2 regions of the Halocynthiibacter sp. genome follow, and region 1 is predicted to be linked to the other one. Evidence: riboswitches for the same ligand, from Rfam matches in the RefSeq annotation. Region 1 holds a riboswitch; the other holds the start of a gene.
What was found. A riboswitch is a leader RNA that binds a small molecule or an ion and turns the genes downstream of it on or off. The one in region 1 is predicted to bind cobalamin.
Positions count from the first base shown of each region.

Region 1 (15,898 bases):
GATCGCCAGTCAGAAACTGCGATTTCGTCCAAAGGTTTTCCGGGGGTCAGTTTGCCTGCGTTATTGAATAGAAGATCCAGCCGACCCCATTTTGTATGGGCGTGATCAAAGGCTGCATCAACCGATGTTTCGTCGGTGACATCACAGGGCAGGATCAGCGCGTTGTCGCAACCGTTTGCAGTATCGCATAGTGCATTTTCTCGCCGCCCGACCAATCCGACCTTCCAGCCGTTCTTTAGCAAAATTCGTGCGCAGGCCCGGCCAATACCGCTGCCTGCGCCTGTGATGATGGCGGTTCTCTGTGTCATCTGCCGACCTTCAGCTCTCTTTGTTCAGATCCTCAAAAGATCGGCCATTTGCCACCAGGTCAACCAGCAAATCTGCGGGCTTCCAGAAATATGCATCTTCCTTTTCGAATTCCCGGAGATCAGCAAGAAGGTTTTCAAGTCCATACATGTCTGCGTATTTCATCGGGCCGCCACGGTAGCGTGGGAAACCATAGCCATAAAGCGCGACTACATCGATGTCAGATGGGCGCAGGGCCACGCCTTCCTGCAGAACTTTTGCCCCCTCATTCACCATCGCCGCCATGTAACGGCGCATGATTTCATCTTGTGTAAAGTCGCGCGGTGTAATGCCCAACCGGGCTTGTTCGTCGCTGATGATCTTCAGTACATCGGGGTTCTCTTCGCCCTTGCGTGCACCTTCGGGATAAACATACATGCCGCGCCCGGTTTTTTGACCGAAATGACCCGCTTCGCACATTTTGTCTTGTACAGCGCTATAGCGTTCCTCTGAGTTCCGTGAGGCAGCCAAGCGTTTGCGGTTGGCCCAAGAGATATCCATGCCTGCAAGATCATGCACTTGAAAAATTCCGATAGGATAGCCGAAGTCATAGATCGCTTTGTCGATGGCATAGGGGCTTGCGCCATCTTCCATCATATAGGTCGCGCACAGGCCATAGGCTTTGTAGATTCGGTTGCCGATAAATCCATCTTTATTGGCTGCACGTACGGGCGTCTTCTTTAGCAGTTTTGCAAGCGCAAATCCCGTCGCCACAGCATCGTCGGCTGGATCAGACGGCACGACAATTTCCAAAAGTTTCATAATGTTGGCGGGGGAAAAGAAATGTAGGCCAATGACATCTTGGGGGCGGGATGTGACGTTCGCGATGGCATCGACATCCAGATATGATGTGTTTGTTGCCAGAACCGCGCCGGGCTTTGCGATCTGGTCCAGTTGACGGAAGACGTCTTGCTTGACCTCAAGGTTTTCAAAGACCGCTTCGATGATCAAATCGCAGTCTGACATGGCGGAATATTCGGTGGCAGGCGTATAAAGTGCCATGTGTTTTGCTTTACCTGCGTCATCCATACGGCCCTTTTTGATCATGCCATCATAGACCTTTTCAACATTCGCCTGACCGCGGGCAATACTTTCGGCGTCGCGTTCTACCATGACAACTGGCAAGCCTGCGTTCAGGGCCGCAACCGTGATGCCCGCGCCCATGGTGCCGCCGCCAATCACCGCGATTTGCTTTAGGGGGCGAGGTTGTGCACGCGAGGCTTCCGGCACTTTGGTGCAGGTGCGCTCGGCAAAAAACGCATGGATCATGCCTTGACGTTGTGGGGTTCCCATACAGGCTAGGAATTGCTCGCGTTCAAAAGCCAAGCCTTCGGAAATAGGTTTCTCCAGCGCGACCTCGACACAGTCCACTATGCGAAACGGGGCAAACTGGCCGCGCGCGCGTTTGCTTAATGTTGCACGCGTGGCATCAATGGCGGCACGGTTTGCCGTTTCATCGGCCAAGCCTTCATCGCGTTTACCAGAGGGGCGAGGGGCAGCACCAGCTGTGATCAGCTCATGAGCATAGGTAAGAGCTGCGTCTTTTAGATCGCCGTCAGCAATCCGGTCGATGATCCCAAGAGCATGGGCTGCGTTAGCGTCGATGGGTTTGCCGCTGGTGGCCAAATCGAGGGTGGCTTTGGCCCCGGCAATGCATGTGGTACGCTGTGTGCCACCCGCGCCTGGTAGAATGCCAAGGTTCACTTCCGGCAAACCTATCCGTGTAGATTTATCGGCTATGCGGTAATGCGCGGACAGGCCAACTTCCAGCCCGCCGCCCAGTGCCGTACCATGCATTGCGGCGATAACAGGTTTTGTGCAGGCCTCTATTCGGGCTACGACTTCGGGCAGGTAGGGATCAACCGGAGGTTTGCCAAATTCACGAATATCCGCCCCTGCAGGGAATGTGCGTCCCGCTCCGATGAGGAGCACCGCATCTGCCTGTGAATCAGTTTCTGCACGTTCGATACCTTCCACCAAACCTTGTCGCACAGCCAGACCAAGGGCGTTGACAGGTGGATTGTCGATGGTCAGAACCGCGATGGCCCCGCTAAGTTCATAACTGACGGCGTTGCTCATGGCTTGGGCTCCGGCTTTAAATGTTACGGTTTGTGGTTGAATACGAAGATATTGTTACATTCGCAATGTTTTTCCCGACCGGTCGGTAAGTTTTGTAAAATTCATTGACACATCGCCATGCGCTTGAATATCGTTAGTGTGCAAACATAATGGATGCCCAATGCGCTACGTCACCGCAACCACAGAACAGGAAGCCTTTTCATCCCTGAGGCAGGGAGAGATTTCTGTTGTGGCCGGTGGCACCGATTTCTTTCCGCGGCTGGGGGATCACAAAATTATGCCGCCAGTTTTGGATATTACCAGATTGCCTGGCTATCGGGGTGTTTCCCGAAATGATGGCTGTTGGCGTATCGGTGCCGCCACCCGTTGGAGCGACATTTCAAATGCAGATCTGCCGCCAGCATTTGATGGGCTGCGGGCAGCCGCGCGTGAAATCGGTTCAGTTCAGATCCAAAACAGGGGAACAATTGGCGGAAACCTTTGTAATGCGTCCCCTGCAGCGGACAGTGTGCCGCCTTTGTTGACGCTTAATGCCGAGGTTGAACTTGTTTCCGAAGCAGCAACGCGTCAAATGCCGCTGCAATCTTTCATTATGGGACCTGGAAAAACCTGTCTGAAAGAGGGGGAAATTTTGAAATCTGTAATTATCCCCGAGCTTCCAGAAGGGGCAATTTCCAGCTTTCAAAAACTTGGATCGCGTGAGTATCTGGTTATTTCTATCGCTATGGTTGCTCTGTTACATATACCTGAGAATGGTCAGGCCAAAGCTGAAACACGTGTTTCAGTTGGAGCTTGCTCTCCTGTTGCATGTAGGCTTAAACGCCTAGAGGTTGATCTGTTTGGTGTACAACGTGCTGAAATTCCGCGACAAATTAACTCTGGATATTCGGATGCACTCTCGCCTATAGGGGATGTGCGTGCATCGAAGTTCTATCGATTACATGCAGCAGAAACCCTGGTCCGTCGCATGTTGACCGGGATTTCGAAGGAGAGCATCAGTGGATGACCTGGCAGAAATCCCGGTGCTCTCCTTCACCCTTAATCACCAAGATCGCTCCGTCCAGATGCCGCAGTCCGGGCGCTTATCTGATGCATTACGTGATGGATTATCGCAGACAGATGTGAAATCCGGGTGTGACGCAGGGGATTGTGGTGCCTGTACGGTTTTGCTTGATGGCGTTCCCGTCTGTTCCTGTATTACCCCTGCGGCGCAAGCTGTCGGATGTCATGTAGAGACCCAGGCCGGGCTTGTTGAGAGTGATGATCTGTCTCGGAAGCTTGCCGACAGCTTTCTTGCCCATGGGGCCGCGCAATGTGGGATTTGTACGCCAGGAATGATGGTTGCTGCAGTTGCATTGCTGCGCGAACAATCGAAACCTTCTGAGAAACAGGTAAAAGATGCGCTGGGTGGGATTTTGTGCCGATGTACGGGATATCGCAAGATCATTGATGCGGTGATGCAGGTTCATAGTTTTGTGACACCATCTGACGCAGGGCGTGTTGGGCAAAGCCCGCTTCGTCTGGATGGGGAGGTCAAGGTAACGGGGGCGGAAATCTTCGGAGATGATGGGGCGCCGGATAATGCTCTCGTTTTACGGCTGGTACGCAGTCCCTTTGCTTATGCTGGTTTTGACATTGGGGATATTGCTGCGTTTGTTGCGAACCATCCCGGGGTGCAGTTTGTTCAGACCGCAGATGACATACCCGGCGAAAAATTATTTGGCGTGATCCCCGGCTTTATCGATCAACCTGTCTTTGCTGAAAATGAAACTCGGTTTCGGGGCGAAGCAGTTGCTGCGATTATCGGTGAACCAGACGCGGTGAATGCCCTGACCCTGCCGGATGATTTTCCTGTAACCTGGCATGAACGCGACGCAGCAATGACTTCGGATCAGGGGCTGTCGCCTAAGGCAGCACAGCTACATGAACACCGTGCGGGTAATATCATGTGTGAAGGGCTTGTTCGTCATGGAAATGCACAATCCGCGTTGGCACAAGCTGATGTGGTGGCAGAAGGACGGTTTCGCACAGGATTTGTTGAACATGCATATATTGAACCCGAAGCCGGTTTTGCACGGCGGGTCGGGGATCGGATGGAAGTGCACGCCTGCACGCAGGCCCCGGTTATGGATCAGGAAGGTGTCGCGTCGGTTTTGGGCGTACCTCTAGATCATGTCCGCATCGTACCGACGGCAACCGGCGGTGGCTTTGGGGCGAAACTTGATATGTCGGTCCAACCTTATCTGGCACTTGCAGCAATGCAGACAGATCGTCCGGTTCGTATGGCCTATAGCCGACGCGAATCCATGCAAAGCACAACCAAACGCCATCCTTCTGATATCACTTTAAAAATCGGTGCGACCCGGGACGGGATGATCAGCGGGATGCAATTTGACGGTGTTTTCAATACGGGTGCTTATGCATCATGGGGGCCTACGGTCGCCAATCGGGTGCCAATTCACGCTTCGGGGCCTTATCGGATACCTGATTTTCTGGCTGAAAGTCGTGCTGTTCACACCCACACGATGCCGGCTGGTGCTTTTCGGGGGTTTGGCGTGCCGCAATCCGCCATTGCCCAGGAAGTGCTGTTTGACGACCTGGCAGAACAGCTGAACATTGATCCGCTGACATTTCGCTTGAAAAACGCCCTGCGTAACGGAGATCGTACAACCTGCAATCAGCTGCTCGAAAGTGGTGTCGGTATTGCAGCTTGTTTTGAAAGACTGCAACCGCATTGGGAAGCAGCCCGTCTGGCGGCAGAGCAATTTAACAATACGACGACATCTATCCGGCGCGGTGTGGGCATCGCGGGGGGATGGTATGGTTGTGGCAACACATCACTGCCCAATCCGTCAACCATACGATCAGGTCTGCGACGTGATGGGCAGATCGTTTTGCACCAGGGGGCTGCGGATATTGGCCAGGGGGCCAATACAGTCATTGCCCAGATTTTTGCAGAAGCGCTTGGCGTGCCATTGGCAGATTTGATGTTGATTGGCGGTGACACGGATGTGACACCGGATGCAGGCAAAACGTCGGCATCCCGTCAGACTGTGGTGTCCGGAAATGCAGCGCGCCTGTCAGGCCTTGCGCTGCGGGCAGCGATCCTGAAGCTTTGTAATGCCGGTGAGGAGGCCTTAATCCACCCCGTTGCGGGCGGCGTTGAGGTGCATGAGGGCGGGCAGACGCATGTTCTGCCCCTGGGATCGCTGCCTGTAAATTCAACAGGCTACGTTGTGGAAGCCATCGAAACCTGGGATCCGCCCACGGCGCCTCTGGATGAAAATGGTCAAGGTGTCCCCTATGCGGTGTATGGCTATGCTGCCCATATCGCAGAAATCGAAGTGGATATCGAACTGGGCACCACCCACGTCACGCGTTTCATCGCAGCACATGACGTGGGGCGTGTGATCAACCCGATGCTTGCAGAAGGACAGATTGAAGGTGGGATCGCACAGGGAATGGGTCTGGCCCTGATGGAAGAATACATTCCCCACGTGACCGAAAACCTGCATGACTATCTAATTCCAACCATCGGAGACATGCCGCCGGTGACGTCCTTGTTGATTGAAGAGCCTGACCCGCATGGACCTTTTGGAGCGAAAGGATTGGGGGAACATGTGTTGATCCCAACTGCCCCGGCAATTTTGAATGCTATTCGTCACGCCACAGGCGCACGTCTGACGCAGGTGCCTGCCACGCCTGATCGGGTACTTGCAGCCCTGAAGGATCTGTCATGAGTGAAACCACGTCTAAACCCCGTCGTGAACAGCCTGCCAAAATCCGCTGCGATGCCTGTCCGGTTTTATGTTTCATTGCGGAAGGCCGTTCAGGTGCCTGCGATCGCTACGCCAACCATGACGGCGAACTTGTGCGCCTTGATCCTCTGGTGATTGTTGAGCGAAACCAAACGGATGGGGGGAAGCTGGTACCGTTCCTGGATGGAGATGCCGACTGGGATGGCGATTTGCTTCAAAACACTCGTCAATTCGTCACGGCCGTTGGGGCTGGTACGACCTATCCGGATTACAAACCCGCGCCTTTCATTGTCAGCCAACCGCTGGAGGGGGTGGATATGGTGACCGTGGTGACTGAAGGCATCTATTCTTATTGCGGTGTAAAGGTAAAGATCGACACGGACCGTCATATCGGTGAAGAGGCTGCGACAGTGCGTGTGGATGGTGAAGCAATCGGTCATGTGATGACCGGGGAATATGGTTCGCGGATGCTGTCCCTGGGCGGTGTTGACCATCTTACCGGCGGCAGCAAAAAAGAAGGTCGGGTGACCTGTGCCGCACTGCTTTCTTTGTGCAATCGTGAAGCGGTAACAATGACGGTAGATGGCGGTGCAGAATTAACCCTTCAGGCCGGGCATGCACCCATAATTAACGGCCATCAAGAAGAACTGATGCGTGTCGGTTGTGGATCTGCGGCTATTGGCATGTTCGCCCGTCAATGGGCCCCGATTGTTGATGATGTGGTGGTCGTGGATGACCACATCACAGGGGTTTTATCCGAACATCAGGCCGGTAAAATGTTGGATGTAAAGCCGACCGGGATTAAGATTAAAGGTCGTCGTTCTACACCGGGGCGGTATTTTCAGGTGGCTGAACCCGGCACTGGCTGGGGTGGCACGGATATTGAAGATCCCCTGACTATCCTAGACAGCTTTAAATCTGATCAGGCCTGGGAAGGGTTGCGCCTGCTTATGGTATCCACAACGGGCGAACAGTGGGCCTATTTTGAACTTGATGCGGAGCTTTTTCCCCAACCGGCGGAGGCGTCGCCAGCGTTGCGCGCTGCTGTAGAACGGGTCGCTGAAAACTGTGAACCGGCTATGGCATCGGTTCTGTTTATGGGTGGTGCTGGGGGGTCGTTGCGGGCGGGTGTCACTGAAAACCCTGTACGTCTTACGCGTTCTGTCAAAGACGCGTTAACCTATGTGTCCTGCGGTGGTGCGCCTGCATATATCTGGCCGGGTGGCGGTATCACTGTGATGGTCGATGTTTTGAATATGCCTGAAAATTCATTTGGTTATGTGCCGACTCCCGCATTGGTCGCCCCTATAGAGTTTACAATGCGTCTGTCAGATTATGAATCTCTAGGTGGCCATATGGATGAGGTCCGACAGCTGAAAGATGTGGTGTCTACGGCGACAGAACACCGCCATCAAGGACAGCATGAAAGCTATCCTTGGCCCACCGATGAACGTCATTTTTCCTGGGAAGCAGCACGTCGTCGGAAGAAGGGGGAAACTGGCAGATGAATGGGCCACAGGTTTCATATCTGCCGGATGGTCGTCTGCATTTGAACCATGGTCCGATTGATCTGGTGATTATGGTGGAAGGCCCCAATGCGGACACAGCTTTCAAGGTGGCAATCAACCGGTTTGAAACACTGCTGCAAGAACTGGTGGATGAACTACCCATGCTGCGCAGTCCCGATTACATGGATCACCTGACGGGCCAGGTTGCCTGCCGCATGCGACAGGCCGTGATCCCTCACCAGCCGGTCTTTATCACGCCTATGGCTGCCGTTGCAGGGGCTGTCGCGGATGAAATACTGTCTGTAATTCAACAGACCGAAGGGGTGTCTCGTGCGGCCGTCAATAATGGCGGGGATATCGCGATATACTTGCCGGACGGGGCTGAGATGACCATCGGTATTTCATCAGATATGGGGGCATTGTGGGGTAAAATTAACCTCTCTGGATGTGACAATATCAGAGGGATCGCCACATCGGGTCGTGGTGGTCGCAGCCTATCCATGGGGATTGCTGACAGTGTTACGGTTCTTGCAGAGAACGCCGCACAGGCTGACGCGGCTGCCACGCTGGTCGCCAATGCCTGTGATCTGCCAGATCATCCGTTGGTCACTCGTGTTTCCGCGTGCAATTTGGATCCAGACAGTGACCTTGATGCCCGCCTTGTCGTGACGCATTGCGCTGAACTGTGCGACCAAGACAAGAACTTGGCGCTTGAGCGGGCATTCCGTTGTGCCAATGATATGATGACCCGTGGCCTAATTGCAGGTGCCGCAGTGTTTCTGCAGGGCAATGCCCGATTCAGTGAAAACCGGGGTGTGACGTTTTTCCAAGAGAAAGGATATCTCTGTGCCTAAAGTTATTATTCGAAAGCAATCCATTGTGGTGGAAGAGATCTTCCACGAAGGTGGCCCCATCGCAACTGTCCCTCTCAAGCGGGCGGCTGCACTTGCTGTGATTAAAAATCCTTTCGCCGGACGTTACGAGGAAGAAATTTCCAGCTTTATGGAGGATCTGAAACCTCTGGGCTTGTCCATGGCCCGTCGTCTGATTGATGCTTTGGGTGGTAATCCATCCTTGGTTGAAGGATACGGAAAAGGGGCGATTTCAGGTGCAGCGGGTGAAGTTGAACATGCAGCTCTTTGGCATGTGCCCGGGGGATATGCCATGCGCGAATCTTTGGGGGATGCACTTGCGATTGTCCCATCTACTAAGAAAGTCGGGGGCACGGGGGCGCGCCTTGATGTCCCGATCACTCATGTGGATGCCTCATATGTACGAAGCCATTTCGACGCGATGGAAATAGGTATGAATGACAGCCCACGCGCCGATGAATTGCTGTTGGTTTTGGTGATGACAACCGGTGCGCGCGTACATGCGCGGGTGGGCGGCCTGGCAAAAGAAGATATTTCTGAAAAGGATGGTTTGCGATGAGATCTGAGATCCGAAAAATTGCCGTATCGGTTGAAGAAACCCATCAGGAGGCCGGGCGTGAGATCTCTCCCGCCACCCGGAAAGCCGTCGCTGTGGCGGTGATCCGAAATCCGTTCGCTGGAGGGTTTACAGAAGATCTGACACCCCTGATGGAGATCGGGGCCGAGCTTGGCGGTCTGCTGGGGGAAAAATGTGTCGAAGCCCTTGGCATCAAACCCGCACAGGCGGAAAGTTATGGCAAAGCTGCTATGGTGGGCGAAGGCGGGGAATTAGAACATGCCGCCGCTATTTTGCACCCCCAACTGGGCGCACCACTGCGTATCGCTGTAGAAAAAGGTGCAGCCCTTGTGCCCAGTTCCAAGAAAATGGGTGGGCCTGGGCAGGCGCTGGACGTTCCGTTGGGCCATAAAGATGCGGCCTACGTGCGTAGTCATTTCGATGGGATCGAAGTGCGCCTGAATGATTCACCTCGCAGTGGTGAAATCTTGGTTGCTGTTGCCGTGACGGACAGCGGCCGCCCATTGCCGCGCGTCGGCGGCCTGACGCATGACGATGCGGAGGGCGTCGATGGATTACGTTAATCCGCGTTTATGCGTCGTTTGACGGGGTTTTCTGCTGTGGGTTGTTGGTGTAATAACATCTGATGCAATCCCGGAGGCGTAATGAGTCAGGCAGAGATGAAAAACGAAGGCTACGATCTTGATGAGCAGATCGGATATATCCTGCGTCTGGTGACCCAACGCCATACGGCGATCTTTCAGGAACATGCACAACGTCTGTTGCCGGGTGGTCTGACGCCGACGCAGTTCTCAGCACTTCTGCGCATTCACTCTGTCGGGACCTGTTCCCAGAACCGACTGGGGCGCATGGCAGCGATGGATGTTGCCACCATTAAGGGCGTGGTGGATCGGCTAAAGCGCAAAGGGTTAGTTGATCTCGCCCCCGATCCGGATGACCGACGACGTACAAAAATCACCCTGTCCGATAGCGGAGAAGCACTGATCCCGCTACTGAAAGAAGCGGGTGCAGCAATTACCGCCGAAACCGTAAAAGAGTTGAGCGCGGATGAAGTCCAGCAGATGAAAGCATTGCTGAAGAAGCTTTTGTAAGATTGGGTCTGCTAACGGCGAAGACGCACGCGGGAAAATCAGGTGGGAATACGTCGCTTTCCGCCCTGTTTGCTACGTTGCCAGGGTACCCATTTCAGCCAGAGACGCTAAAATTGTCAGGGACGGGCAGGGTTCGCGAAATATCATGATGAAAACAGAAATCTCAGTTGCCGGACATTTCGGAGAGTTTCTTCAGGGACGGGTCGGAGATCGGGTGTTACTGGCGTCACTGCCTTGCCCTGATCTGCATGTGCGCCTTATTCTGTCGCAGAATACCCCCCTATCGGTAGAGTTCTCAGGCAATCCTGTCCTGAATGAAGCAGATGTTCTTTCGCTCACGCAATCCGTGGGGAAAACGCCAACTGGACGGCATCGTTTTACACTGAATATGCCAGCGGGCGGTGGGGCTGGGGCTTCAACGGCGGCGCGGGTTGCTGTTTTGCGGTTGCACCGGCCGGACCTGTCACCAGATCAACTGGCTAAAATCTGCCTGCGCAGCGAGGGTGCGGTTGATCCGTTGATGTTTCCGGATGCGGCTCAAATAATATGGGCGTCACGACAGGCAGAAACCGTCGCCACACGCCCGAGGTTACCAAAGGGGCGGGTGATTGGTGGTTTTTACGGGCCGCCCCGGCGCACCGATCCGGCGGATTCCGATTTTGCCGATATCTCGGATCTACTGTCTGCATGGACTGATGCGACAACATTGCAGCAGGTGGCGGAAATTAGCGCTGAATCCGCGCGTAGAAATCGAGCTTTGCGCGGACCGGTGGACGATCCGACCTTTGATCTGGCCAGAGAACTTGGCGCTATTGGTGTTGCCGTCGCGCATACTGGATCCGCTCGAGGCCTGATTTTTGATCCCGCGCAGGATGTGAATTCAAATCGTGTGTTCAATACTCTTCAGGCCGCAGGTTTTGCGGGCTGTATTGATTTCAGGTTCTGATTCTAGCGCGCACATTTCAACAGGGCATCGATGTCTAGGTTCTCTTCTAAGTGGGCTGCGAGTGCGTCAAGCGTGTCATTCACGACAGACGCATAATCCATGCCGCTTTCGACGCCAAATTTGTGCAGATAGGCTTTCCGGAATGTATCGGCTGTGAATAAGCCATGCAGATAGGTGCCCGTGATGCGCCCGCTTTCAGATATAGCCCCTTCTGGAACATTGCCGATTGTTGCAAAAGCATGATCGCGATCCGGGCCTGTGGTTTCGCCGATGTGGATCTCATATCCGGACATCACAGTGCCGGAAGGTTGATGTTTTGCCTCAACACGGGTCAGGGTTTTTTCAGGCGACATGATGGTTTTTACATTCAATAAGCCAAGGCCCTGGCTGCTGCCCGCGGGGCCTTCGATACCATGTGGATCGTCGATTTCAGTGCCAAGCATCTGATATCCACCGCAAATGCCCAGAACATGCCCACCTCGACGGACATGGGCATAAATGTCGGTGTCCCAGCCTTGATCACGCAGGAAAGCCAGATCTTGACGGGTGGACTTTGTACCGGGAATGATCACAAGATCTGTGTCCCCTGGCAGTGCTTCGCCGGCTTTCAGGATGGTCAGGCGAACACCGTCTTCCATGCCGATCGGGTCAAGGTCATCAAAGTTGGCAATCCGTGATAAGCCAAGACAGACGACATGTAATCCCTGGTCATCATCAGTTCCGCGTAGATCCAGCGCGTCCTCTGCTGGTAAAAACCCGGCCTTACCAAACCAAGGTAAAACACCAAAGCCTGGCCATCCTGTCTGATCTTTGATCAGCGCATACCCATCATCAAACAGGCGGGGATCCCCACGAAATTTGTTGATCATAAAGCCCGCGATCTGGGCCTTGTCCACGTCATCCAGTACGGCCTGCGTGCCGATCATTTGGGCAATGACGCCACCCCGGTCAATATCACCGGCTAGGACAACGGGCACATCTGCGGCACAGGCAAAGCCCATGTTTGCGATATCGTTTTTGCGCAGATTGACTTCAGCGGGGGAACCCGCCCCTTCAACAATCACGAGATCACATTCGGATTTCAAACGCTCAAAACTGTCCAGTACTGCCTGCATTAAATCGGGTTTTAAGCGGGCATAGTCACGGGCCTTGCAAGTGGTTAGGTGCTTGCCGTTTACGATCACAGCCGCACCTTGATCGCTTTCTGGTTTCAGTAAAATCGGGTTCATGTCCACATGGGGCAGCACGCCACAGGCCAGCGCTTGCAAGGCTTGGGCACGACCAATTTCACCATTGCCATCCGCAACCACGGCAGCATTATTTGACATGTTTTGTGGTTTGAACGGGCGGACGTTCAGCCCGCGTTTCACCGCAGCCCGGCAAAGGCCTGCGACCAACATGGATTTCCCTACATTGGAACCAGTGCCCTGGATCATCAGTGCCTTTGTCATGCGAAATCCGTCCGTATTGAATTAAAATTCAACGCCTTTTTGTGCTTTGATGCCGGACCGGAAGGGATGTTTAATCTGTCCCATCTCGGTTGCCAGATCCGCAATTTCAAGTAGCGGTTCTTTGGCGTTCCGGCCGGTCAAAACCACATGGGTCATCTCGGGTTTTTCATCGCGTAGGAAGGCGACAACATCTTCAACGTCGATGTAATCGTAGCGCATTGCGATGTTGATTTCATCTAACAGCACCATGGAGATTTCAGGGTCCAAGATCAGTTCTTTCGCCTTGTCCCAAGCGCGCTTGGCTGCAGCAATATCACGTTCCTTGTCCTGGGTTTCCCAGGTAAACCCTTCGCCCATAGTGTGGAATTGGCAGATTTCAGAAAAATTCCCTTCAATCAGCATACGTTCCCCGGTCTGGGTATTGCCTTTGATAAACTGAACAACTGCGCAGGGCATTTCATGGGCAATATGACGGAAAATCATACCAAATCCGGCGGAAGATTTCCCCTTGCCGGGGCCGGTATTGACGATGATCAGGCCTTTTTCACCATCTTTTGTTGCCATGATTTTATCACGTGCGGCTTTCTTTTTTGCCATTTTGGCGGAATGACGTGCGGCTTCTTCTGGGGTGACGTCGGTCATGGTCGGATACGCCTCTCGGATGTCGGTTTCGCAACTTGCTGCGAAGGGGTTTTTCCCGTACATGGGGATTCTGGTTTCTGTAGTAATACAGACGAAGAGGGAATACGACAGGCGCAAGCGACATTTGATTGCGCCCAAGCGAAGCCGCCCCCGCGACCGTGATCGGATCAGGGTAATTTCCACTGGCAATCTTGCCGGGAAGGATCTTATCCGCCGGGCCCAGCCCGAAGCCGTAAGCCGGGAGACCTGCCAGAAGAATGCAACGGCGATCGGGGCGTATCGCAATCTGCAAGGATCTGATCCTTACAGCACAGCCCCTATGCGCCAGAAAGGTCGGGAAAGGGCTTGGATAATGACTGTAAATGCAACGCTTTATGTGTGCACGACATGCCGGGCTGGACTGGAGATCCCTGAGGATGGTGAACGTCCCGGCGAAGCTATGCTTAATGCACTGAATGATATTGGCGCCCCAGACGGGGTTGATATCAAAGGTGTGAAATGCCTGTCCGCCTGCAGCAATGGCGCGGCGATTGCTTTGGCGCAGGATGGCAAGTGGACCTATGTTTATGGCAATCTGAACAAGGAAGAACACTTGCAAGATATTATCGACGGTGCCGCTGCCTATGCCGCAACAGACGATGGCATCATTCCATGGCGTCAGCGTTCCGCGACCTTCAAGAAACACACACTTTCCCGTATTCCAGCCTTAGGATCGAACCATGACTAATCTGCGTAAAATCCCCGTTACCGTGATCACAGGTTTCCTTGGGTCCGGTAAAACGACCCTTGTACATCACCTGATCCGCAATGCGGGCAGCACCCGCCTGGCTGTTGTGGTGAATGAATTTGGCACACTTGGCATTGATGGTGAAATCCTGAAAGGCTGCGCGGACGATAACTGCCCTGCGGAAAACATCGTTGAACTTGCTAATGGTTGCATTTGTTGCACCGTGGCGGATGATTTCATTCCGACCATCGAAGGCTTGATGGCGCTTGACACTCCTCCGGATCATATCCTGATCGAAACCTCTGGTCTGGCCTTGCCAAAGCCGCTGTTGCTGGCATTCAACTGGCCCGCGATCAAATCCAAAATTACCGTTGATGGTGTGATTGCAGTTGCCGACGCCGAAGCTGTTGCAGACGGCCGGTTCGCACCCGATGTTGCAGCAGTGGATGCGCAACGTGAAGCAGATGAAGGCCTGGATCACGAAACACCTTTGTCGGAAGTGTTTGAAGATCAGATTTCTTGTGCGGATCTTGTGTTGCTGTCCAAAGCTGACTTGGCCACGGCTGAACAGATGGCAAAAGCAAAAGAGATCATCGCAGCGGAAACCCCGCGCAAGGTGCCAATGCTGCCTGTTACCGATGGTAAAATTGACCCGAAAGTAATCTTGGGTCTTGAAGCGGGGGCCGAAGATGATTTGGAAGCACGCCCATCCCATCACGATGGCCATCATGATCATGAACATGATGATTTTGAATCCATCATCATCGACATTCCTGAAATTGAATCCCCCGAAGCGATCACAGCACAAATCGAAACTTTGGCACGTGAACAAAATATTCTGCGTGTCAAAGGCTATGCGGCGGTCAAAGGCAAGCCAATGCGTTTACTGGTGCAGGCGGTTTCTGCCCGTGTGCGTACACAGTATGACCAACCATGGGGTGTGAACCCACGCGAAGGTCAGATGGTTGTGATTGCCGAACATGATGACATCAACGAGGCCGCGATCCGCGCGGTATTTGGGGCTTAACACCCGCCGGAGGGCCTGCACATGCACGTCGTATTTCGCGACAGCCAAGGTTTGGAAGATGACACTCCGCAGGATCTGAAACAGGATCCTGCGGAACTTGTCGTGCTGTCATTCTCAGACAGTGATCTTGGCGCATTTAAAGCGGGTTGGCAGCAGGCGAAAGAACAGGGCGCGGAACTGCCATCGTTGCGATTGGCAAATCTGGTGGCGCTGAAACACCCGCTGTCCGTTGACACCTATGTCGAACAGACACTGAGCGGGGCAAAAGCTGTGCTTGTGCGTTTGATTGGTGGGCAGCAATATTGGGCATACGGCATGTCGCAATTGCAGGATTTGGCGCGGCGCCAAGGCATTGCTCTAGCGGTATTGCCGGCTGACGGGCGTGAAGATACGCAGCTTGACGCACTGTCCACTTTGCCCGTCGCAACGTTGCGACGTTTGGGGCGTCTTTGCGACGAAGGTGGTGCCGTCGCTGCGCGCGCTGCCCTGGCCCAGCTTGCCTTGTCCGCTGGTCTTTATGCATCCCCGGTTCCCGGTCGTAAAACCATGCCGCAATTTGGTGTCTACGATCCTGACCATGGCGTGATTGATGTTCCGGAAATCAATGACAAGCCACTGGTATGGGTCAGCTTCTATCGCAGCTATCTGACCTCGGCGGACACGGCCCCGGTGGACGATCTGATCCGGTCATTTCGGGCAAAGGGCTTTGCGGCATACGGGGTGTTCGCGCCTTCCCTGAAGCACCCGGCAGCGACTGAAAACCTGCCTACATTATTACAAGATCATCCGCCAGCGTTGATCATCAATGCGACAGCCTTTTCCGCCCGTCAACAGGATGGCAGCGCGTCGGTTCTGGATGCGCCCGGCGTGCCCGT
Region 1 is NZ_JBMYXF010000007.1:37,016-52,913, reverse strand. It holds gene ACPGUT_RS03995 (SDR family oxidoreductase) at 1-308, opposite strand, end outside; gene ACPGUT_RS03990 (3-hydroxyacyl-CoA dehydrogenase NAD-binding domain-containing protein) at 319-2,424, opposite strand; gene ACPGUT_RS03985 (FAD binding domain-containing protein) at 2,585-3,430, shown strand; gene ACPGUT_RS03980 (molybdopterin-dependent oxidoreductase) at 3,423-6,164, shown strand; gene ACPGUT_RS03975 (6-hydroxynicotinate reductase) at 6,161-7,690, shown strand; gene ACPGUT_RS03970 (UPF0280 family protein) at 7,687-8,544, shown strand; gene ACPGUT_RS03965 (amino acid synthesis family protein) at 8,537-9,121, shown strand; gene ACPGUT_RS03960 (amino acid synthesis family protein) at 9,118-9,702, shown strand; gene ACPGUT_RS03955 (MarR family winged helix-turn-helix transcriptional regulator) at 9,784-10,230, shown strand; gene ACPGUT_RS03950 (propanediol utilization protein) at 10,376-11,176, shown strand; gene ACPGUT_RS03945 (cobyric acid synthase) at 11,179-12,627, opposite strand; gene cobO (cob(I)yrinic acid a,c-diamide adenosyltransferase) at 12,649-13,269, opposite strand; cobalamin riboswitch at 13,324-13,537, shown strand; gene ACPGUT_RS03935 (DUF1636 family protein) at 13,622-13,996, shown strand; gene cobW (cobalamin biosynthesis protein CobW) at 13,989-15,023, shown strand; gene cobN (cobaltochelatase subunit CobN) at 15,045-15,898, shown strand, end outside.

Region 2 (15,898 bases), on a different contig from region 1:
TTGCATCCTGTGTTGGTGGCATGGACAGCCGCGATGAACGCCGTGCACTGGCCCGGGGCGCCCATATTGCTGTGGCAACACCTGGCCGCCTGCGTGACCACATTCAACGCGGCGCCATCGATCTATCTGACATCCGCGCGGTTGTAATGGATGAAGCCGATGAGATGCTTGATCTTGGCTTTCGTGAAGATCTCGAATTCATTCTCGAAGCATGCCCCGAAGATCGCCAGACACTGATGTTCTCGGCAACGGTTCCTGCGGCCATTGCCAAGCTTGCGAAAAACTTTCAGCAGGATGCGGAACGCATCATCACCAAAGCTGAAAATAAGCAGCATTCCGACATTGAATATCACGCAGTAGAGGTTCACCCAGCCGACAGCGAAAGCGCGATTATAAACCTGTTGCGCCTGCATGAATCCCCCAATGCGATCGTGTTCTGTAACACACGTATTATGGTGTCGCGCATGACATCACGTTTGTCGAACCGTGGGCTTTCTGTTGTGGCTTTGTCCGGTGAGTTGACACAATCCGAACGTACAAACGCCTTGCAGGCTATGCGCGATGGTCGTGCCCGTGTCTGTGTCGCAACCGACGTTGCCGCGCGCGGGATTGATCTTCCAAACCTTGATCTGGTGATCCATGCAGAACTGCCAACCGGTTCTGAAACCCTTCTGCACCGCTCTGGTCGTACAGGTCGGGCTGGTCGCAAAGGTATTTCCGCACTGATCGTACCGGGTAAGATGCGTCGTAAAGCGGAAAACTTGCTGAAATGGGCAAAGCTGACCGCCAAATGGGTGGCTGCACCAACCGCAGACGAAGTTCGTGCGGCTGACAGCGAACGCCTGACCAATGATCCGTTGTGGTCTGATGTGCCGACTGACGCTGAAAAACTGCAAGCCGCTGCTTTGATCGAAAACCATACTTCAGAAGCCTTGGCTTTGGCCGTTTTGCGCATGTACGCATCAAAGCATTCCGCGCCAGAAGAAATTCGAAAAGTCACAGCAGAAGCCCCACGCGAACGCAAGCCCTTTGGCCCAAGCCGCTGGTTCTCACTGGAATTGCCAAAGAATGAACGTGCCGAAGTACGCCGCATTCTGCCAATGCTTTGCAAGGCTGGCGACGTGTCTCGTGATGATTTCGGCGCTATCCGCCTGATGGGCCCCCTCGCCTATGTCGAGATTTCTGAAGGCTCGGTTGATGGTTTCGTCAAAGCCGTTGGCCCGGACATGATCGTAGAAGATGGTGCACAACTGACTCTTCTGGATGTGGTTCCGGAAGAGGTGTTGAACGCCAAAAAACCTGAACGTAAGGGTGGCGGCAAGTTTGGTGACAAACGTGGCGGCGGCAAATTCGGTGGCAAGCGTGACGGCGGCCGTGATGGTGGCAAACCATGGGAAAAACGTGATCGTGACGATGGCCCCCGTGATCGCAAACCACGTGCTAAAAAAACATGGGATGACGCTCCGAAAGAGCGCAGCTATGATGACAAACCACGTGGCGAAAAACCCGCACGTCCGGCACGTGATGATTGGAATGACGGCGGCGAGAGCAAGAAAAAGCCAAAAGCACGCCCGGGCAAACACGGCCACAAGCCTGCAAAATCCGGCGCAAAACCCGCGCACAGCGGCGCAGGTGATGCGGGAAAATCTTTCCGTAAACCCCGCCCCGAAGACAGCCGTCCTGAAGGCGTAGTAAAAGAGCGCAAGCCACGGCATAAAAAGGGCCCACCCCCACCTGCAGGCAAAGCCAACAGCAAGAAGAACAAAGCCCGTGCGGCTGACACAGGTGGCAATGCCAAACCACGTCGCAAAGACTGATCTTCAGATTTAGAGACACGAAAAAGCCGGCGAAATTCGCCGGCTTTTTTCATTTCAGTCATCGCGATGAAATCAACCGCGAAACCCCGTGGCAATTACAAATTTCTCGGAACTGTCCGCCCGGCTTGACGGTGGTTTCATATGGGCTACGTTTTTGAATTTTTGCTTCAACAGTTTCTGTAAATCGCCTTCCGCGCCCCCGGCCAGAACTTTTGCAACAAAGGTTCCGCCTTCTTCAAGCACATCAAACGCAAAATAAGCCGCAGTTTCGCACAGCGCCATAATGCGCAGGTGGTCCGTTTGTTTGTGGCCAGATGACGAAGCCGCCATATCAGACATCACCACATCGGCCTTGCCACCAAGCCATGTTTTGACCTTTTCATCGGCATCATCTTCCATGAAATCAAGAACATGGATCTCAGCACCAGGAATAGGTTCAACTTCCTGCAAATCCACACCAAGGATCGTGCCAACTTTCTTGCCCGATTTTTCACCCAGTGCATTAATGCGCGGAACAGACACTTGGCACCAGCCCCCAGGCGCACAGCCCAAGTCCACCACCCGCGCACCCGGCACAAGAAAGCGGTATTTTTCGTCCAGTTCCAAGATCTTAAACGCCGCGCGACCGCGATAGCCTTCGACCTGAGCGCGCTTGACGTAAGGATCGTTCAACTGACGTTCCAGCCAGAGCTTGGAAGACAACTTCCGCCCGCGCGCAGTTTTCACCTTAACCGTTAGGTCGCGATAACCACGTCCGCTTTTGATACTTTTAACCATTTCTGATCCTTTCCGTCGCGCAAACACGCAAAGGCCCTCATGCCTGTTTCAGCCCTGCGCGTCAAGCAATCGTCCATCTTCCGACATCAATGCATACAACAGGCCTTCCCGTAATCCACGGTCGGCAACTGACAAACGGTTGGTCGGCCAGACACGCATTAACGCCTGCAGGATAGCAGATCCCGACATAATTAATGCCGCCCTATCGCGTCCAATCCGGGGGTCACGACGACGGCCACCAGGCCCAAGCTGAAGATAGCCGTGAATAACACGATCAATTTCATCTGAATTCATTTCCAGGCCATCCACCATATTCCGATCATAGCGCGTCAGGCCAAGATGTGACGCAGCAACGGTTGTAATCGTTCCGGACGTGCCAACAATCTGAAAACCATCACGCTGATGCAGGCGGTCATAGGGGGTAAAACTTTGCAGCTTTTCTTCGAAAAACCACGACATCAGGGCAAACCGGCCTTCATCATCCTCAACATCGTCAAACTGATCCCGCAATGTCGCAACACCAAGGGGCACTGAGATCCAGTCGATGACCTTTTCCCCGTAACGCGAAGACGATTGGCGTTTCAGACCTTTTTGCACAGCCAAAATAGCGTTGGAACGATCTGCAGCGGCGGTTTCCGACAGATCGATCCAGACCAGTTCGGTTGAGCCTCCGCCGATATCAACCACAAGCAATTGATCCGTTTTCTGATGAACAAGGGGGGCGCAACTTATCACTGCCAGGCGCGCTTCTTCTTCCGGGGGGATGATTTCCAGATTCAGACCGGTTTCACGTTTCACAAGACGGATAAAATCACGGGAATTCCTGGCGCGCCGACAGGCTTCGGTTGCCACCAGTCGCATTCTGCGCACATCATGTTGTCGCAATTTTCGCTGACAAATACGCAAAGCCTGTATCGTTCGATTGATCGAAGACCGCGACAGGCGGCCCGTTGCTTCCAACCCGGTGCCCAATTGGACGGCCTTAGAAAAGCTGTCCACAACTTTAAACTGACTGCCCTCAGGTCGGGCAACCAGCATTCGACACGAATTTGTGCCAAGATCTAACGCCGCATAAAGCGGTTTCTGACCTCGGTTTTTGGGCGCGGGAGTCTCAACCGCTGTGGGAAACGCGCCCGCACCTCTGGGACGCCTGGGCGACATACCGCCCTCCATTTCAAGTTACCCTAAGAGTAATCCGAAGCCCCGCCCCACACAAGGGCCGTCTGTGTGCGGCATTAAAAAATTCAGATGCAGATAATTTGGAATTGACAGCCCCCGGCCCTTACTGCCAGAACGGCGTCATCTGAGGTTCTTTGTGCGGCCAAGCCAGCAAAGAGACAACAGGGAACACGGTGAGGACGACCCACTTCGGGGCCGATTCCGTGGCTGCCCCCGCAACTGTAAGCGGAGAGCAGAGCCAACAAAGCCACTGGGGCACAGCCCTGGGAAGGCAGGTTCTGTGATCAATCCGTAAGCCAGGATACCTGACCCAGACGACCCGGGAAACCGGGTGTTTCCACCGGATGCCGGGGTGAGCATCCAGCATGGGTTCGTCTGTTAAGGGGGTCCGCCCCACCAAAACAAAACGAAACCTCGCTGATATCCCCGTCGTTCCTTTTGCATTGCCACATGCGTGGCCGTCCTGAGGCGACTTATGAAACTGAAGACTTTTTTTGCTGCCAGCTGTGCAGCGCTGACACTGACCACCCAGCCCGCAGCGGCGCATTTCCAGCTGATCTATGCGGATCAGACCCAGATTGAACGCCCCGGTGATGTACCGGTTAAGCTGATTTTCTGGCACCCGATGTCCGCAGGTCACGTGATGGATATGGGTATGCCGCAGGAATTTTTCATGCAGCATCGCGGCGAACGTATCGATCTGAGCAAAAGCCTAACTGAATCCACGTTCACCGGCCCAGATAACACGGGCGTTTCCTTTGATGGCATTGTGCCTGTGAAACGCTCTGGTGACTATGTGATCGTTGTAGATCCCGCCCCTTACTATGAGGAAAGCGAAGACATCTACATCCGCCAAATCACCAAATCCTATATGAACCGCAACGAGCTGCCGACCGACTGGGATGCAAATCTAGGGCTAGAAGCTGAAATTATTCCGCTGAACAAACCTGGAAATCTGATTGCCGGTTCGACCTTCTCTGGCCGGGTTATGGCAAACGGTGAACCTGTCGCAGGTGCCGAGATCGAGATCGAATATATGGCAGCTGAACCCGACATGGCGACAGGCACGGCAGGTGAAATGACAATCACCCCGCCCCCTGGTGGCGCGATTGTGGCCGTTACGGATGAAGACGGTGAATTCACATTTGGGGTGCCAACCGCGGGTCACTGGGTTTTTGCCGCCTTGGGGGTGGTTGAAGGTGCAGAACATGAAGGTAAAGAGCTTTCTATTGATGCGGTGATCTGGGTGCGCGCCTGGGACATCAATGCAGCCGAGGCCAACTGATGCATATCGTTGATGGTGCCCTTGCAACCCCGGTGCTTGTCGCCGGAGCTGTGGCAACGGCCGGTGGCCTTGCCATCGGGCTGCGCCAACTGACCACCGAACGCATCCCCACTGCAGGGGTGCTGTCTGCGGGGTTCTTTGTCGCGTCTCTGATCCATGTGCCAATTGGCATCAGTTCCGTTCACCTCATCATGAACGGCATTGCTGGGCTGATCTTGGGCTGGGCGGCTTTTCCGGCTTTGTTTGTCGGATTGTTGCTACAGGCCGTGACCTTTGGCTTTGGGGGCATCACCGTTTTGGGGGTGAACGCCGTCAACATTGCACTGCCCGCGGTTCTTGCTGGTATCGCTGTGCGCCCCTTCATCCGCCGTGGCGGACGCAAGAATGCACTGCTTTGGGGGGCTGTCTGTGGCGCACTGGCCATTGCCATGACCACCATCATGGTTGCCATGTCCCTTGCACTGTCAGGCGAAGAATTCAACGAAGCCGCTTATCTTGTGTTTGTCAGCCACATTCCGGTGATGATCATTGAGGGCGCATTGTCCGCCGCCGCCGCCTGGATGATTGTGCAGGTCAAACCCGAACTATTTGGCATCAGCCAACATCATGAGGTGTAAGATGCGTTATCTTCTCTTGTCCGCATTTATTCTGTCTGCAAGCCCAGCTTTTGCCCATAAAATCATTGCCGATGTTTTCCCTGCAGGAAATTCCGTAGAAGGCGAGATCGGCTTTTCAAGCGGCGATATGGCTGTTGGGTTTCGTGTGGATGTGTTTGACATCAATGGAAATAAAGTTGGCGAAAGCACAACCGATGAAGATGGTTTTTTCACTTGGACACCGGAAGGTGCCCTGCCCGCTGGTCCATTGAAATTCCTGTCTGATCTGGGTGCAGGACATGTGGCAGAAATGATCCTGCCAGCAGCAGATGTCCCGGGTGGTTCAGTGAACTCACCTACCACAGCAGGTGCTGTTGCGGTTAATCTGGAAGCCTCGACTGCAACCGCAATGGATGACACGGCCCTCAGCACAATTGTCGCGTCAGCCGTTCGAAATGAATTGCGTCCGATCCGGCGTGAACTGACGCAGATCCGCGAACGCAACCGTTTCAGCACGATACTGGGTGGCATTGGCATCATTTGTGGATTGTTTGGCGCCTTTTTCTATGTCTCCGCCCGTCGCCAACTGAAGGACACCTCAAAATGACCTATGTCCTGCCTGCTACGACCACCGCACCGGATGTTCCGCCATTAAAACGGCTGGACCCCCGCCTGCGCATTGTAGCAGCAGTGACATTTGCAATCGCAACCGTGGCCCTTCAATCGCTGTTGCTGTTGTGCATTGCGCTACTGGCCGCGATAGCCTTGATGCTGGCGGCGAAACTTCCGCCGGTGCAAACCATAAAGCGGGTCATTGCGATGGATACCTTCATCATCGCAATGATCTTTTTTCTGCCCTTCACCATGGACGGCACGCCGATGTTCTCAGTGTTTGGCTTTGCCGCCAGTTACGAAGGTTTGATCCGCGCTGTCGAAATTGCCCTCACGGCAAATGCCATTGTCATGGCCATGCTCGCGCTTGTCGGTTCCATGGAGGAAGTCACTTTCGGACAGGCCCTATATGCGCTGAAAACGCCGGCCAAACTTGTGCATCTGCTGCTGTTTACCGTGCGCTATATCGAAGTTCTGCGCCAAGAATATCAACGTCTGCGTCAGGCTATGAAATGTCGTGGGTTTCGGCCCGGCACCAACGGCCACACCTATCGCAGTTTTGGTTATCTCATTGGCATGATGCTGATCCGTGCACTGGAACGTTCCGAACGCATCATGGATGCCATGAAATGTCGCGGCTTTACAGGCAGCCTTCCCATGACCCAACGCTTTCACTTTCAGGCTTCTGATCTGGCGTTTCCCTGCATTTTCACCTTATTCCTCACGGCCCTAATCGTTAAAGAATACGTCCTATAATGCTGTTTAAACTTGATAATATTCATCACACATGGCCGCGCCGTGGTGCAATCCTGAACGGTGCGGGGTTTCAGTTGAACACCGGAGACCGCCTTGCCATCACCGGCCATAATGGCGCGGGTAAATCCACCCTTCTGAAAATTATGCTTGGATTAATCATTCCCGATCAGGGAGCAGTCGAAGCCTTCGGCAGCCCTCGGACATGTGAAGCGGATTTTCACGAAGTTCGTCGTCGTGCGGGCCTTGTATTTCAAGATCCAGACGATCAGCTGTTCTGCCCAACAGTCGCTGATGACATCGCATTTGGTCCATTGAATCTTGGGAAATCCCGGGATGAGGCACTGGTCATCGTAGATCGCCTGCTGTCAGATCTGGACCTGATGTATCTACGCGACGCAATTACGCATCGCCTGTCGGGCGGAGAGAAGCGTCTTGTTACACTGGCCTGCGTTCTGGCGATGGACCCCGAGGTTCTGATCCTGGATGAACCGACCAATGCCCTGGATGAAGAAAACGAAGCCCGCCTGACTGAAATCCTGCGGGCCCTTCCCCAATCCATCGTATTGGTCAGCCATGACAAGTGTTTTCGGTCTAAGATCGCCAATCGTAGCCTGCGCCTGAAAGAAGGCCAACTTCACGAAGAAGTCCTTGCAAACTGACATCTGTCCAGCCTGACCATCCCTCAGTTATAAACAAGTAAACCGCATGCAATCGCCCCTCGACATGCGATTTTCTCAGGCTAATCTGTGCGAAAGACGTACAGGGGGATTCCATGGTTTTACACTGGCAAAAAGCGCTTGATCATCACTGGGGCATTGATGCGACTCTCAGTGGCCTTGATGGAGAATATGACCTGAACTTTAAGGCTGACAGCGGCCATGTTCTCAAGGTCATGCGACCGGGATGTGATGCCGCTTTCATCGACATGCAGACCGGTGCAATTGATGCCGCACGAAAAGCAGACACAACCTTACCGCTGCCAGATGTCATCCCCACAAAGTCTGGCGCATTGTTCACAGAGATCACAGATGAGACCGGTGAGATCCGTCTGTGCTGGGTTCTGTCCCTTGTCGCCGGTCGCCCCTGGGCTGATTTCCTGCCCCATACGGATACTCTGATCCATGGCTTGGGTGCACAGAATGCACAGCTAACCCTGGCATTGTCCGGTTTTGAACATTCTGAACTGCACCGTGATTTCAAATGGGATCTAATGAAAGCTGCCTGGGTCAAAAATGATCTACAGGTCATTGAAAATGTTTCACGACGTAGATTGATATCTGAAATCTGCAGCGGGTTTGATGCGGCGTTCCCAGTGCTTCAAACCTTGCCTAAATCCGCCATTCACAACGACCTGAACGACTACAATATTCTTGTGTCAGGCAACCTGACAACCTCCCCGCATATTTCTGGTCTGATCGACTTTGGCGACATGTGTGCAGGCCCGCGCATTGTGGATCTGGCGATCACCGCCGCCTATGTTGTACTTGGGGATGTGGATGCAGAAAAAGCGCTGGTTTCACTTATACAGGGCTATCATTCTGTCAGTCCCTTAACCCCACAAGAGATCGACCTGCTCTGGCCTCTTCTGAAGATGCGCCTGGCCGTTTCCGTGGTGAATTCCACCCTGATGGCCGTTGAAAACCCAGATGACCCTTATGTCACCATCTCTCAGGCCCCTGCTTGGGCGTTCCTTGAAAATCATGGTGTTAACGAAGGTCTGATCAACGCGCGCCTGCGTGCCGCCTGTAACTTGCCGGTGGTGGATGGCGCAGATCGCGTCATGACCTGGCTGGCATCGGAACGCGGCAATTTCGCCTCTGTTATGGGCGACGATCTGAAAGATGCGCCAATTGGTTCCCTGTCTGTCGAAGCCTGCACCACACCGCAAAATCCGTTCGACATGCCCATTTCTGAGGCGGCCTATGTGGGTCGCGAATATGAAGAAGATGATGGTGCTGGCAGCTATAAAACATGGCTTGGCAATTATAATGAACCACGCCTTGTGTATACCGATCACGCCTTCCGCAAAGGCCCCTTTAAAGCCAGTGATCGTCGCACCGTGCATCTGGCGATTGATGCCTTTGCACCGGCCGGTCGCAAACTTCTGGCCCCCTATGATGGAGAGGTTTTCTGTGCTGAATATCGCGCGGGACACCTAGATTATGGCGGCGTTATCATCCTGAAACACGAAACGCCGGATGGAGACAATTTCTACACGCTTTATGGCCACCTGAACCCGGAGTTCCTAGATCGGTTAAACATAGGTGACAAAGTGGCAAAGGGTGATGCGTTCTGTGAACTTGGTGATCCTACACAAAACGGTGGTTGGGCCCCACATGTGCATTTCCAGTTGGCGCTGTCTACGGATGGTATGGGCGAAGACTGGCCCGGCGTTGGTGACCCGGATGAGATGTTCCTTTGGGAACGTCTCTGCCCGAACCCCGCCATGCTGATGAACCTTGATGACGATTACGCGCGTTGGGAACCCACGGACAAATCACAGGTTCAGGCGGATCGTGAGGCATATTTTGGCAAGAACTTGAAACTGTCATACAGCAATCCGGCGATGCTGGTGCGTGGTTGGAAACACCACATGTTTGATGAATGGGGTCGCCCTTATCTGGACGCCTATAACAACGTGCCACATGTTGGTCACGCCCACCCCCGTATTCAGGCGGTGGCTGCGGATCAGCTAAAGCGGATGAACTCCAACACCCGTTATTTGCATCCGGCCCAGGTCGCCTTTGCAGAAAAGATCCGTTCAAAACTGCCGGATCCACTGAATGTTTGTTTCTTCGTCAATTCAGGCACAGAGGCAAATGAACTGGCCCTGCGCCTATCGCGTGCGGCCTCTGGTGCAAAAGGCATGGTCACCCCCAACCACGGCTATCACGGCAACACCACCGGTGCGATTGATATTTCTGCTTACAAGTTCAACGCAAAAGGCGGCGTTGGGCAGGCTGATTGGGTTGAACTGGTGGACGTCGCGGATGATTACAAAGGCAGCTATAAGCGCGATGATCCACAAGCCGCACAGAAATACGCAAATCTGATCGATGACGCGATCATAAGCCTGCAGGAAAAAGGCCATGGTGTGGCTGGTTTCATTGCTGAAACCTTCCCGTCAGTCGGTGGTCAGATCATTCCGCCGAAAGGCTATCTACCTGCGGTTTATGATAAAATCCGTGCGGCTGGTGGTATTTGTATTGCCGATGAGGTTCAAACAGGTCTCGGGCGCCTTGGCGACTATTATTTCGCGTTTGAACATCAAGGCGCGGTGCCTGATATTGTGGTCCTTGGCAAACCTATTGGCAATGGTCACCCGCTTGGCGTGGTCATCACCACCCGTGAAATTGCCGATAAATTCGCTGAAGGGCCTGAATATTTTTCCACCTTTGGGGGATCCACACTGTCTTGCCGTATGGGTAAAGAAGTGCTTGATATCGTTGACGACGAAGGCTTGCAGGAAAACGCACAGGCGCGTGGCGGTGAACTCATGACAGGCCTTGAAAGCCTTATGTCAAAACATGAAGTCATCGGTGACATTCGTGGTATGGGGCTGTTTATTGGCGTCGAACTGGTCACAGATCGCGATACAAAAGAACCTGCAACAGATGCCGCATCCTATGTGATTAACCGTCTGCGCGAACATCGCATCCTGACCGGGCGTGAAGGGCCAAATGACAACATCTTGAAAATCCGACCGCCTCTGACAATTGATGCCGAAGACATCGATATGTTGATCGGCGTGATGGATAAAGTTTTGAACGAAGTTACCTGTCTGATGCGATGAAACAGTTGGCTGACGGAATGCCGTCAGCCAACCGTGTTGACGCCTGCATCCCTGCCCGCTACGAACGGGAAAAGACGAAAAGAGGCTTCCATGCTGTATACATCAGGCAAAGACTGGCTGAACGCTAAAACCAAGCAGGTCATGCTGTTTGCTATGTCTGGCCTTGGGAAAACTTATACCTCTGACATGTTGCGGCAATCCGGCGATTGGTTCCATTATTCAGTCGATTACCGCATCGGCACACGATACATGGGCGAACATATCGTCGATAACTTTAAACGCGAAGCGATGAAAACACCGTTTCTGGCCGAACTTCTGCGTTCTGATTCAATCTATATCGCCTCAAATATCACCTTTGAAAATCTTACGCCTTTGTCGACTTATCTGGGCAAACCGGGCAATCCAGATCAAGGTGGAATAGCATTCGCCGAATACCTGAAACGCCAGCAACAGCATCGCACAGCGGAAATCGCATCCCTTATGGATACGGCGCATTTCATCGAACGTGCCCAGGCGCTTTATGGATACAGTCATTTCATCGGCGACAGTGGCGGCTCTATTTGCGAAGTGGTCGATCCTGAAGACCCAAATGACCCGGTGCTAAAAAGCCTATCTGATAACCTATTGATGGTCTGGATCGAAGGATCTGATGATCACACAGAGGAACTGATCCGCCGCTTTGATAAGGCGCCGAAACCCATGTATTACCACCCCAAAATCTTAGAAGATTCCTGGAGTGAATATCTGAATGAAAACAACATTCAGGAAGATGGTGTTAATCCAAATAAGTTCATCCGCTGGGCCTATCGTCGGGCTGTGGAACATCGCCAGCCTCAGTATCGTGCAATAGCCCAAAACTGGGGTGTGACCGTGCAGGCGGATGATGTTGCGAAGATCCGTAACGAAGATGATTTCAACCAACTGATCGCACAGGCAATAGACGCGCGAATGTGATGGGGCTGCGACTTGTTCGTAACGCCCCCTTATCATATTTACCCTATATACATGTCTGAGGTCACAAAATGCCTATCAAAATTCCGTCCAGCCTGCCCGCCTTCAAAGTTCTTTCTGAAGAAGGTGTTATGGTCATGGGCGAAGGACGCGCCGCCAACCAAGATATCCGCCCGCTTCGCATCGCTTTGCTGAACCTGATGCCGAAAAAAATTCAGACCGAAAATCAATTTGCCCGGCTGATTGGCGCAACGCCTTTACAGATTGACCTGCATTTGATCCGTATGTCTGAACATCAAACTCGTAATACGGCCGCAGAACATATGGAAGAATTTTACCGTCCCTTTAACGAAGTCAAAGATCAGAAATTTGATGGGCTGATCATCACCGGCGCACCGATCGAACACCTTCCGTTCAACAATGTGACTTACTGGAAAGAATTGACCGAAGTATTTGAATGGACACAAACAAATGTTCATTCAACCTTCGGCGTTTGCTGGGGTGGCATGGCGATGATCAATTATTTCCATGGCGTGCAGAAACATAAGCTGGAACACAAAGCGTTCGGTTGTTTCAAGCATCACAACCTTGATTGTACCTCGCCCTATCTGCGCGGATTTTCAGATGAATGTGTGGTGCCCGTCAGCCGTTGGACTGAAATGCATCAGGCCGAGATTGATCAGGCAAAAGGTTTAAAAACACTGCTGTCATCAGACAAATCTGGGCCGTGTCTGGTCGAAGACCCTGGCCACCGCGCCCTATATATCTTCAATCATTTCGAATACGACAGTGGCACCTTGAAAGAAGAATATGATCGCGATGTTGCCAGCGGCACGCCGATCAATGTGCCTGATAACTATTATCCGGGTAATGATCCATCGCGTGAACCGCGCAACAGATGGCGCAGTCATGCCCACTTGCTGTATGGCAACTGGATCAACCAGATCTATCAAACCACGTCATATGATATCTCTCTGATTGGGACCGACCAAGGGTAAGCCTGTTGCAACCCAGTCCCCCGAGCAGCATAAATGGTAAAGTGACGGAGATTTACATGACGACCGATCAGAACGACCTGCCTTTTGAAGGTGCTATCAGCCAGTTTTTCAATAAGGATGCGCCACAATTTATACGTGATGCCATTCAAAACTGTGGTAAAAAGGACATTTTATCAGAGAGTTACCCTTATCAATCCCGTATGTCGCAGAAGGACTATGAAACGCGGATGGAAGCGCTTCAGATTGAACTGGTCAAGCTTCTAACCCACATCAAACACACGGGCGAACGTATCGTTGTTGTGTTTGAAGGGCGCGATGCAGCGGGGAAAGGTGGAACGATCAAGCGGTTGCGTGAAAACCTAAACCCACGTTCAGCCCGGGTTGTCGCCCTTTCCAAACCCAGTGAACGTGAAGCCGGCCAGTGGTATTTTCAGCGTTACACCAAACATTTGCCAACCGCAGGTGAAATGGTTCTGTTTGACAGATCCTGGTATAATCGTGGGGTTGTCGAAAAGGTTTTTGGGTTTTGTGAGGATACAGACAGGGAACGGTTCTTTGAACAGCTTCCCGGATTTGAACAGCAGATCACCTCGGAAGGCATACATCTGTTTAAGATCTGGCTGAATGTCGGCCGCTCGGAACAATTGAAACGGTTCCTCAAGCGTGAAAAAGACCCGCTAAAACAATGGAAGCTTAGCTGGATTGATGTTGAAGGCCTGAAGAAGTGGGACGAATATTCACACGCCATCCACGAAACATTCGACCGCAGTCACACCGTGGATCAGCCTTGGACAATCATTCGCAGCGATGACAAAAAACGCGCCCGCCTTGCTGCCATAGAGCACATTCTGCATTCTATTGACTACAAAGGCAAAAACAGCAACGCCATTCAGGGACCTGACCCCGAAATTTGCGGCAGCCCTGCGCTGTGGGATATGGGCTGAATGGTAAAAAAACGCGGCTATCACCACGGAAATTTACGAGCAGCCTTGGTTGAGGCAGCCCTGTCCTTGATCGAAGAAAAAGGCCCCACGGGTTTCACTCTGTCAGAGGCTGCAAAACGTGCTGGTGTCACCCCTGCCGCCGTTTACCGGCACTTTGACGGTCGTGAAGAACTGATCGCAGAAGCCGCCCGTCAAGGTTACGAAATTTTTGCAGATCTGCTGACATTTGCTTGGAACAAGGGCGACCTGACGGATCTTGCCCGTTTTGAAGCCATTAGCCGCGCTTATCTGACCTTTGCCCGCCGTTACCCTGGGCATTACGTAGCGATGTTTGAAAGTGGAATTCAGACAAGCCGATCGCCAGAACTTGCAGAGGTTGCCGCCCGTGCGATGGGCGTTATGGAACGGGCAGCAGAACAGCTGATCAACCACATTCCCGCCAGTCGCCGCCCCCCGGCCCGCATGTTTTCGGCACATATCTGGGCGATGTCACACGGGGTTGTCGAATTATTCGCCCGCAACAGCCCCGGAAATGCGTCACCTTTTGCACCGGAAGAACTGCTGGAAAGTGGTATTGGTGTTTATCTGCGTGGCCTAGGCCTGATCGATCCCGATCATTAACCCCGATCCTCGGTTTTACTTCCCCGATCTTTCCTGCGCTTCCGCCTAGAACTTATAGCTCCGATGAGTTTCCAAATAACATCACCGGGCCGAGGCAAGCCAAAGGATCTCATTGTGAACTCGACAAACCGCCCCAGCCACCAGACCGCGATCACACACAGAGTAATCGCAAAATATGATAGAATAACCGCCCCTTCACCTTCGGACGGTGCCAAAAGAAAGACCCGCAGTGCACTACCTAAAATGAACCCAACAATCGAGTACCCAAGTACTTTACGTATCGAATGCTTTTCAATGATCGCAATTGCAGGCTGAGCCATCAGGAATGCGGCGAAGACCCCAAAGGGTATTGCGGAGATAACGTATTGCCAAAGCCCCGAACTCGCATCGGGTTTAAATCGGCTCAACAGCACGCCCGACAAGGTCGCCGCAACAACAGCCAGCAGAAACGTCGCAAACAACCGTGTAAACGCATCAGGCCGAACAGCACCCGTTTCTTTTGATGCGAGGATCATATCATCATCAATCATACCGTTTTGTAGATTGGAATTGTGGAAAAAATGGGTCGAAATGGCCTGATTTTTTCAGTCACTACCTACAAAAGTATGATCATTTTTGACAAAAGCACGAGACTGTTTCTAAATTCAGTTTAAATTCGATCAGAACATTAACACCTAAGGTCCACCGATAAAGACCAAATACAATCAAACAAAAAGGCCCGCAGAAAGCGAGCCTTTTATAATTTTGAATAATCCGAAAATTAACGCTTAGAGAACTGGAAGCTACGACGCGCTTTGCGCTTACCGTATTTCTTACGTTCAACAACACGAGAGTCACGTGTCAGGAAGCCAGCAGCTTTCAGAGCGCCGCGCAGGGAGGGTTCATAAAGCTGCAGAGCTTTAGAAATACCGTGCTTCACCGCACCAGCCTGACCGGTCAGACCGCCACCTTTAACAGTTGCGTAAACGTCGAATTCGCCTTCAACGCCTGCAACCTGCATAGGTTGACGCAGGATCAGCTGCAGAACTGGACGTGCAAAGTAAACGTCTTGGTCTTTGCCGTTCACAACAACTTTGCCGGAACCTGGTTTGATCCAAACGCGTGCAACCGCATCTTTACGTTTACCAGTTGCGTATGAGCGACCCAGTTCGTCACGAACAGGTTCACGTGGCTCAGCAACTTCTACGAGTGCTTCCAAAGATGTAACACCTTCAGCAACAGAGTTCAGCTCATCGAGAGATTTGATATCGTCAGACATGATCAGCTCCGTGTGTTTTTCTTGTTCAGGGCTTTAACGTCCAGAACTTCGGGCTTCTGTGCTTCTTGGCCGTGCTCAGCACCAGCGTAAACGCGCAGATTGGTCATCACTTTGCGTGACAGTTTGTTGCCTGGCAGCATGCGCTGAACAGCTTTCATGACAACGCGCTCAGGGTGGTCACCCTCAAGGATTTGACCGATTGAGCGTTCTTTGATCCCGCCCGGGTGGCCAGTGTGCCAATAGAACTTTTTGTCAGAGCGTTTCTTGCCGGTCAGCTGAATTTTGTCAGCATTGATCACGATGACATTGTC
Region 2 is NZ_JBMYXF010000009.1:29,899-45,796, reverse strand. It holds gene ACPGUT_RS04800 (DEAD/DEAH box helicase) at 1-1,817, shown strand, start outside; gene ACPGUT_RS04795 (RlmE family RNA methyltransferase) at 1,890-2,594, opposite strand; gene ACPGUT_RS04790 (Ppx/GppA phosphatase family protein) at 2,643-3,755, opposite strand; cobalamin riboswitch at 3,884-4,100, shown strand; gene ACPGUT_RS04785 (DUF4198 domain-containing protein) at 4,249-5,058, shown strand; gene cbiM (cobalt transporter CbiM) at 5,058-5,675, shown strand; gene ACPGUT_RS04775 (cobalt ABC transporter permease) at 5,677-6,261, shown strand; gene cbiQ (cobalt ECF transporter T component CbiQ) at 6,258-7,022, shown strand; gene ACPGUT_RS04765 (energy-coupling factor ABC transporter ATP-binding protein) at 7,022-7,681, shown strand; gene ACPGUT_RS04760 (aminotransferase class III-fold pyridoxal phosphate-dependent enzyme) at 7,795-10,815, shown strand; gene ACPGUT_RS04755 (ATPase) at 10,906-11,769, shown strand; gene metA (homoserine O-acetyltransferase MetA) at 11,838-12,764, shown strand; gene ppk2 (polyphosphate kinase 2) at 12,821-13,708, shown strand; gene ACPGUT_RS04740 (TetR/AcrR family transcriptional regulator) at 13,709-14,329, shown strand; gene ACPGUT_RS04735 (hypothetical protein) at 14,326-14,859, opposite strand; gene rpsI (30S ribosomal protein S9) at 15,090-15,587, opposite strand; gene rplM (50S ribosomal protein L13) at 15,590-15,898, opposite strand, start outside.
Region 2: it holds a riboswitch for cobalamin, as region 1 does, so the genes downstream of both, ACPGUT_RS04785 (DUF4198 domain-containing protein) here and ACPGUT_RS03935 (DUF1636 family protein) in region 1, are expected to answer to the same signal.